Regions from separate parts of the Tsukamurella sp. II2bb genome, predicted to be linked through region 1. Evidence: riboswitches for the same ligand, from Rfam matches in the RefSeq annotation. Region 1 holds a riboswitch; the other holds the start of a gene.
The links. Region 1 has a riboswitch for S-adenosylmethionine ahead of metX (homoserine O-acetyltransferase MetX). Riboswitches for the same ligand answer to the same signal wherever they lie in the genome.
Positions count from the first base shown of each region.

Region 2: it holds a riboswitch for S-adenosylmethionine, as region 1 does, so the genes downstream of both, AC21LY_RS17000 (aminotransferase class V-fold PLP-dependent enzyme) here and metX (homoserine O-acetyltransferase MetX) in region 1, are expected to answer to the same signal.

Region 1 covers NZ_JBYPZI010000013.1:43,657-48,043, forward strand. The annotation lists gene AC21LY_RS22600 (exodeoxyribonuclease III) at 1-605, opposite strand, end outside; gene AC21LY_RS22605 (barstar family protein) at 602-1,033, opposite strand; gene AC21LY_RS22610 (guanyl-specific ribonuclease) at 1,030-1,518, opposite strand; gene AC21LY_RS22615 (MFS transporter) at 1,529-2,725, opposite strand; SAM riboswitch class IV at 2,816-2,932, shown strand; gene metX (homoserine O-acetyltransferase MetX) at 2,941-4,089, shown strand; gene AC21LY_RS22625 (hypothetical protein) at 4,093-4,387, opposite strand, start outside.
Region 2 covers NZ_JBYPZI010000007.1:208,769-213,155, reverse strand. The annotation lists gene AC21LY_RS17005 (hypothetical protein) at 1-26, opposite strand, end outside; gene AC21LY_RS17000 (aminotransferase class V-fold PLP-dependent enzyme) at 52-1,344, opposite strand; SAM riboswitch class IV at 1,398-1,510, opposite strand; gene AC21LY_RS16995 (HAD-IIA family hydrolase) at 1,595-2,380, shown strand; gene AC21LY_RS16990 (RtcB family protein) at 2,403-3,569, opposite strand; gene AC21LY_RS16985 (copper homeostasis protein CutC) at 3,822-4,387, shown strand, end outside.

The DNA of each region.
Region 1 (4,387 bases):
TCGCGCACCACGTCCTTGAAGGCGCGGCCCTCGCCGATGTGCTCGCTCATCCAGGCCCGTTCCTCGGGCAGGAACCCCGAGTTCTTGACGTTGCCCTTCCAGTTCTTGATGTCGAGTTCCGTGTGGCCGATGTTCCAGTCACCGCACACGAGCACCTCGCGGCGACGTCGCCCCAGCTTCGCCAGGTACGCACCGAACTCGGCACGGAAGCGGTCCTTCTCGTCCTGCCGTTCGGTGCCCACGTCACCCGAGGGGAGGTAGAGCGAGCCGACGGTCAGGCCGCCGAAATCGGCCTCGATGTAGCGGCCGGTGGGATCGAACTCCGCGCTGCCGAAACCGATCCGCACCGCATCGGGCTCGCGGCGGGAGAGCACGGCCACGCCGTTGCGGCCCGCGGTCGAGGACTCCGCGGCCGCGAGGTGCCAGCCCTCCTCCAGTGCCGGCGCGAGCGCCGCGAGCGTCTGCTTGTGGGTGGCGCGGACCTCCTGCAGCAGCACCACTTCGGCTTCGGTCGCACGGAGCCAGGGCAGCATGCCGAGATTCTCCTCGGACCGCTGCTTCACCGCGGCGCGGACGCCGTTGACGTTGATCGAGCTGATGATCATGCGAGCGCCTCCACGGTCAGGCCCGAGCCCGCCCACGCGGAACGCACGCCGGGCCCGTCGGCATGCTCGGAGACGGCCAGGAGCACGTGCACGTCCCGGTCCGCGAGCACGGACACGAAGGTGGACAGCAACTCGGGCTCGTCGGCGAGCACCTGCTCGGCCTCGGCGACGCCAAGGACGACGGGCTCCCGCCCCCCGGACCAATCGATGTCCCCGAGGCAATCGGCCAGCGCGTCCCAGTTCTCACCGAAGTGGAGCGGGAACTGCAGGACGGCGGAGACCTCATCGAGAAGAGCCGCCTTGGTGCGCATGCGACTGCCCCGTGCGACGAGCACGCGCGGCCGTTCGCGCCGCTTGACGGAATCCAGATCGGCGCCGGTCAGCGCCGCGCCGGTACCGGACGAGAGGAACTGCGGGAGGGTGCTCATCGGATCCTCGTGAAGGTCTCGTAGTGGTTCAGGGTGTACCAGGCGCTGCCGTCGGCCCCGGTGATGATGCGCTCGGCGTCCCGGCTCTGCCCGGGCTTGCGGACGTTGACGTCCCACTCCGTGTACTTCGCGCGCTTGCCCTGCGCATCCGTGGCGGGCAACCGGCCCTCGAAGTTCCCGAAGTTCCGGCCGCCCTGCGTCCCCGAGCCGTCCTGGGGCGGCCAGGTGCCGGCGTCGATCCGGGCGAGCGTCGCGAGGACGCGCTGCGGCACCGCGGAGTTCGACGGTGCCGCCGACCGGGACGGGCCAGCCGCCGCGGCCGCCGACCCGGAGCGCGGCACGGTACCGGAGGCGCCCGCGGCGCCGGAGCTCGCGGTGGCGGCCGACGTGGCCGTGGCCGTGGGCCCGACCGCCGGTTTGCCGCACGCGACCAACCCGAGAACGGCGAGCAGCGCGATCGCGCACAGCGCGAGGATCCTTCGCATGCCGACGACCCTACCGAGCGACACCGACAAGTTCTGAGCTCCGTCGCGCCGACAGTCGCGCCGACCGCATCCCGATCCCGAAGATCACCAGCCCGGCCAGCGCGAGGCCGCTGCCCACGAGCGCGGGCGCGGTGTACCCGGCACCGGCGGCGATGACGGCGCCGCCGAGCAGCGCACCGAGCGCGTTCGCGATGTTGAGCGCCGAGTGGTTCAGCGTGGCGGCGAGGGTCTGCGCCTCCCCCGCCACGTCCATCAGGCGGGTCTGCAGCGCGGGCACCAGCGCGGACGCGGTGAGCCCGATGAGGAAGAAGAGAGTGACCGCCGCGACGGGCTGCGCCGCGAACAGCGAGAACAGCGCCTGCAGCACGACCAGCGCCGCCAGCGCGACCGCGATCGACCGGACCACCGAGCCGTCGGCCGCCCGGCCGCCGACCGCGTTGCCGATCACCATGCCGACGCCGTACGCGGCGAGCACCACCGGCACCGAGGCCGCACTGAGACCCGACACCGAGGTCAGCGTGGTGGAGATGTAGGTGTACACGGCGAACATGCCGCCGAAGCCGACCACACCGGTGAGCAGCGCGAACCACACCTGCGGGCGGGCCAGCGCCCCGAGTTCGGTCAGCGGGTTCGTGAGCGGGATCTGCACGGCGGGCAGGAAGGCCGCGAGGGCGGCGACGGTGACCGCGCCGATCAGCACGACCACGGCCATCGCGTAGCGCCACCCCAGCGCCGTCCCGAGCCAGGTCACCAGAGGCACGCCGACGACGTTCGCGACCGAGAGGCCCATCAGCACCCGGCCGACGGCCTTCCCCCGGTCCGCGGGCCCCGCCAGATGCGCGGCCACCAGCGCGGCGACCCCGAAGAACGCCCCGTGCGGCAGGCCCGCGACGAACCGGGCCGCCATCAGTGTCCCGTAGGTCGGCGCGAAGACGGAGAGAGCGTTGCCCACGGTGAAGGCGACCATCAGCGCGATCAGCAGCGCCCTGCGCGGCACCCGCGCGAACGCCGCGGCGATGAGCGGGGCACCGACCACCACGCCCAGCGCGTACGCCGAGATCACGTGGCCGGCGACCGGCTCGGTGACCCGCAGGTCGGCGGCGATGTCGGGGAGCAGCCCCATCGCCGCGAACTCGGTGGTACCGATGCCGAAGCCGCCGAGCGCCATGGCGCCGACCGCGAGCGAGGTCCGGGTAGAAGTGCGCACGGGAGGGTGCAACGTCCCGGCTCCGCCCCCGCTTCCCTGCGGACCTGTGACCTCGTTCACGGGAAAACGGTCGGTTATGATGCAGGAAGAGGTCATGAGCGTCAGCGCACAGCCCCGGCTTGCTGACCGGCAACCCTCCACCGCGGTGGGGTGCCCCGGGTGATGACCTGGTTTCCCGGTCTACCCGCCGGGTGGCAAGCGCGAGGAGAGGTTCGGTGACCATCAGTATCCGCACAGGACGGCCCATCGACAGTCCCCCGGCAGACTGGGCCCGGGTGCCCGACGGTGCCGTGCAGTCGCTGTCGCTCGGACCGCTGGTCCTGGAGTCGGGTGTCGTCCTGCCGGACGTGACGATGGCCTTCCAACGCTGGGGCAGGCCCAACGCGGCCCGCGACAACGTCGTGCTGGCGCTGCACGCCCTCACCGGCGACTCGCACGTCACCGGCCCCCCGGACGCCGATCACCGGTCCGCCGGATGGTGGGACGGGTTGATCGGGCCCGGCGCCGCGGTCGACACCGACGAGTGGTGCGTCGTCTCGGCGAACGTCCTCGGCGGGTGCTCGGGTTCGACGGGGCCGGCCTCGCTCGCGCCGGACGGGCGCCCCTACGGCTCCCGGTTCCCCGTGATCACGGTCCGCGACCAGGTCGAAGCCGAAGCGGCGCTGCTCCGCGCCCTCGACGTCCACGACATCGCCTCGGTCGTCGGCGGGTCGATGGGCGGCGCGCGGGCTCTGGAGTGGGCCCTCATGTACGGCGACTTCCTGCGCTCGGCCCTGATCCTCGCGGTGGGCGCCCGGGCGACGGCCGACCAGATCGGCACCCAGACGACGCAGATCGCGGCGATTACGGCGGACCCGCACTGGCAGGGCGGCGACTACCACGAATCCGGTCACGCCCCCACCGCGGGCCTGGGCGTCGCGCGCAGGATCGCGCACCTGACCTACCGCACGGAGATCGAGCTGGACAGCCGGTTCCGCAACGACGCCCAGGGCGACGAGGATCCGTTGACCGGCGGCCGGTACGCAGTCACCTCCTACCTCGACCACCAGGCCGACAAACTGGTCAACCGGTTCGACGCCGGCAGCTACGTCGTACTGACGGACGTCCTCAACCACCACGACGTCGGCCGCGGCCGCGGCGGTATCGAGGCGGCGCTCCGCGAGTGCCGGGTTCCGGTCGTGGTCGGCGGGATCGATTCCGACCGCCTGTATCCGCTGCGCCTGCAGCGGGAGCTGGCGGACCTGCTCCCCGGCAGCGGCGAGCTGGTGGTCGTCCATTCCCGGGACGGCCACGACGGTTTCCTGACCGAGATGGACGCCGTCGCGGAGCTCCTCACCCGGACGCTGGACCTCGCGCGGCGCTGACCGTCAGAGCGCGGGCGTCGTGACGGTCGGCGCGCTCGCCACGACCGCAGTGCCGGGCCCGTGCACCACACTGGTCGACGTCCGCTCCGACTGCGCCGCTCCGGTGTTCACCTGATTCGAACTCGAACTCCCCGTCGCCGGAGGCGCTCCGGTGACGTTCGGTGCGCCGAGACCTGCGCCCAGCCCGAGCCCGTGCCCCGGCGCCGGCGGCGGCGCCTCACCCGACGGCGAGGGATTCGTCGCGGTTCCCTCGGAGGGGACGACGGCGCCCGGCGGGGTCCCGGTCGGGATGGACGGG
Region 2 (4,387 bases), on a different contig from region 1:
ACCAGGGCGGGACGGGAGACGGTCATGACTTCTTCCTCCTGAGAAGGGCGACTACTTCACTCGTGCGGACAGGTCTTCGAGGGCGCGCACCAGGCGGTGCACGTCGTTCTCGCTCGTGCCGAGGCCGAGGCTCGCGCGGACGGCGCCGTCGTAGCACCCCAACCGGTGAACGACGGGATGGGCGCAGAACTTCCCGTCGCGCACGCCGATCCCGTGCTCGGCGGAGAGGAACTCCGCGACCTCGCGGGGCGTGCGGCCGTCGACGGTGAAGGCGACGATCCCCACCCGATCGGTGGAGTCGGCCCAGATCTTCAGCGTGCGGACACCGTCGATGCCCTCGAGCGAGGCGAGCAGCAGGTCGGTGAGGAAGCGCTCTTGCCGGGCGACGGCGTCCTCGCCGAGCGCCGCGATGGCCTCACAGGCGGCGGCGATCGCGACCGCGCCCAGCACGTTCGGCGATCCCGCCTCGTGCCGCGCCGGCCCGGTCTGCCAGGCCACCTCGACCGACTTCGAGACGGGCGTGCCGATCACCTCGTAGCTGGCGCCTCCTCCGCAGCGCACGGGCTCGGCCTCGTCCAGCCAGTCGGCCCGGCCGACGAGGACGCCCGAGCCGAAGGGCGCGTAGAGCTTGTGTCCGGAGAAGGCGAGGTAGTCGACGCCGCTCTCGCGCAACGAGATACGACGGTGCGGGACCAACTGCGCCCCGTCGACGGCGATGCGCGCGCCGTGCCGGTGGGCCAGCGCAGCGATCCGGCGGATGGGCAGCACCTCCCCCGTGACGTTGGACGCGCCGGTCACGCTGACCAGGGCCGCGGGGCGGGCGGTCAGCTCCTTCTCGAGCACCTCGAGGGTGCCCTCGATCGACAGCGGCGCGGAGACCACCCGGGCACCGATCTTCTTCCAGGGCAGCAGGTTCGCGTGATGCTCGCAGTCGAGGACGACGACCTCCCCGGGTACACAGCCGGCCAGGAGGTTGATCGAGTCGGTGGTGTTACCCGTGAAGATGACGTGGTCATCGGGGCGGGCACCGACGAACTCCGCCACAGTGTCCCGGGCGCGCTCGTAGCGGGCGGTGGAGCGCTGGGAGAGATGGCCGGCGCCGCGGTGCACGCTCGCGTACTCGCTCAGCGCCTCCTGGACGGCGCGTTGCACCTCGACCAGCGCCGGAGCGCTGGCCGCGTAGTCGAAGTTGGCGTAGCGGACGGTCGCGCCGTCGCGCAGCGGGGCGTACTCGTCAGCACCGGTGACGGCGGCCAGCGGGCCCAGGGCGAGCGGCGTGCCGCGAAGCGGGGAGGTGATGGTCGGGCTGAGGCAGACGGCGCGCTCGGTGGTGGCGATGCTCATCAGAAGTCCTTCGGTATGAGGACGCACGGCACCGCCGTCAGACGTGTGCCGCGAATCCGCGCTTGCCGTGCACGGTCCGGCACGGCCAGGTCGTCACCCGGAGCACCCCACCGCGGAGGAGGGTTGCCGACCAGCGAGCCGGGGCTTGTCGCTGGCACTCATGACCTGCCGTCGAGAATGCCCTGCGGATGGGCCGCGGTCAAGGTTGGAATCACGGCGACGCGAAACCCGCGCGGGTAGATTCGCAGACATGACCGAGTGGACGTACCTGATGGACATGGACGGCGTCTTGGTGCACGAGGAGCACCTGATCCCCGGCGCCGACGACTTCATCGCCGAGCTCACCGCGGCCGGCACCCCGTTCATGGTGCTCACCAACAATTCGATCCGCACGCCGCGCGACCTGCGGGCACGGCTTCTCGCGACGGGGCTGGACATCCCGGAGGCGCGGATCTGGACCTCCGCGCTCGCCACCGCGAAGTTCCTGCAGGACCAGCGGCCGGACGGCACCGCGTACGTCGTCGGCGAGTCCGGGCTGACCACCGCCCTGCACGACGTGGGCTACGTGCTGACCGACAAGGACCCGGACTACGTGGTCCTCGGCGAGACCCGCACGTACTCGTTCGAGGCGATCACCACGGCGATCCGGCTGATCGAGCGCGGCTCGCGGTTCATCGCCACCAACCCCGACCCGACGGGACCGTCGAAGGACGGATCGCTCCCGGCAACGGGTGCCGTCGCCGCGCTGATCCGCGAAGCCACGGGCCGCTCGCCGTACTACGTGGGGAAGCCGAACTCGCTGATGATGCGCTCCGCGCTGCGTGCGCTCGGGGCGCACTCCGCGGACACCCTGATGATCGGCGACCGGATGGACACCGACATCGTCTGCGGCCTGGAGGCCGGTCTGCGGACCATTCTCGTCCTCACCGGCATCTCCACGACCGAGTCGGTGGCCGCGTTCCCGTACCGCCCCACCCGCACGATCAACTCCGTCGCCGACCTGGTCGGGCACACGCAGGATCCGTTCCCGGGCTGAGAAGCCCCAGCCCGGGAACGGGTCACTGCCCCTTCACGTTGACGATCTGCCGCAGGACGGCGCGCACCGTCACCAGGTCGTCGGCGTCGGCCATGACCCGGTCGATCGGCTTGTAGGCCTGCGGGATCTCGTCGATGAAGTCGGCGCTGTCGCGGAACTCGATGCCCACCATGGCCTCCCGCAGCTGCTCGTGCGTGAAGGCCTTGCGCGCCGCGGACCGGGAGTACTCCCTGCCCGCGCCGTGCGGCGAGCTGTTCAGCGACGGGGCGAAGCCCTTGCCCTCGACGATGTAGGACGCGGTCCCCATCGAACCCGGGATGAGACCGGGCTTGCCCTCCGTGGCCTCGATCGCGCCCTTCCGCGACACCCACACCTCCTTGCCGAAGTGCTTCTCGCGCCGGGTGAAGTTGTGGTGACAGTTGATCCGCTCCGCCTCGACGACGGGCGTTCCCACCCACTCGCCGAGCTGCCGGATCACCCGGTCCATCATCTCCTCACGGTTGAGCAGCGCGAAGTGCTGCGCCCACTTCAGCTCGGCGATGTAGCGGCGGAACTCGGGCGTGCCCTCCACGAGGTAGGCCAGGTCCGGATCCGGCAGCTCGATCCACCACTGCTTGCACAGACGGGCCGCGACGGCGATGTGGTGCTGGGCGATCTTGTTGCCCACACCGCGGGAGCCGGAGTGCAGGAACGCCCACACTCGCTGGTCGTCGTCGATGCTTAGCTCTACGAAGTGATTTCCTCCGCCCAGCGTACCCAGCTGGAGCTTCCAGTTCCCGGCGTACTGAGCCGGGTCGAAATCGGCCCGCTCGGCGAGCGCCTCCAGCTCCGCGATCCGCGGCTCCGCCGTCGCCACGACCTTCTTGTTGTACCGGCCGGGCGAGAGTGGAATCGCCCGCTCGATCGCCTCGCGGACCGTCGCCCGATCGTCGGGCAGGTCGGCCAGCGTGAACTGCGTCCGGACCGCGATCATGCCGCAGCCGATGTCGACGCCGACGGCCGCGGGGATCACGGCGCCGAGGCTCGGGATGACCGAACCGACGGTGGCACCCTTACCCAGGTGGGCGTCGGGCATCAGCGCGATGTGCGGGTAGATGAACGGCAGCTTCGCCGTGGTGATCGCCTGCTCGCGGGTCTTCTCGTCCAGAATGGACGCCCACGAGACCAGGGTCTTGGTGATCTTCTCCATGTCTTTCTCGTCTCGGTGTGATGGTCACCGGCCCGAGAGGCGATGCGTGACGCGCATGGCTCCGAGCCGGCGATGACAGCGACGGCCCGGGTTGCCGCAGGTTACGCGGACACACCGAACCGGCGGCAGGGGCCCTGCCGCAGCGATTCGGGGAACTTCCTCATATCCATGTCCAGCAGCGTATTCGACTGCAAGGACGCGGTCCACCGAGTTTCCCGGCACACCGCGGCCCCGGCGTGCGACCGTGGATGCATGGCACTGCTGGAGGTCATCGCGCTGGACGCGGGGGATGCGGTCGCGGCCCAGGAGGGCGGGGCGGACCGGGTCGAGCTGGTCGCCGACATGGCGGCGGACGGGCTCAGCCCCTCCCCCGCGACCGTCGCGGAGGTTCTGGCGGCCGTGGACATCCCGGTGCGGGTGATGCTGCGACTCACCGACGGCTTCGCCGCGGGCGACCTCGGGGAGCTGCTCCGCCGGACCGCCGCGCTGCGCGAGGCGGGGGCGAGGGAGTTCGTGCTCGGCTTCCTCGTCGCCGACGGAACGATCGATCTCGATGCCACCGCGCGGATCGTCGCCGAGCTGGGCGGTGCTCCGTGGACGTTCCACCGAGCGATCGATCACTGTGCGGACCGGGCCGTACTCCGCGCCGCGATCACCGAGTTTCCCGGTCTCGACACGATCCTCACCGCCGGCGCACCGACCGGCGTAGACGACGGACTCACCACACTGCTCGCTGAAGCAGGCGGTCCGCTGAGAACACTCGTCGGCGGTGGCCTGCGGCTCGATCACCTGGCGGCCCTGCTGGCCGCGGGGATCGA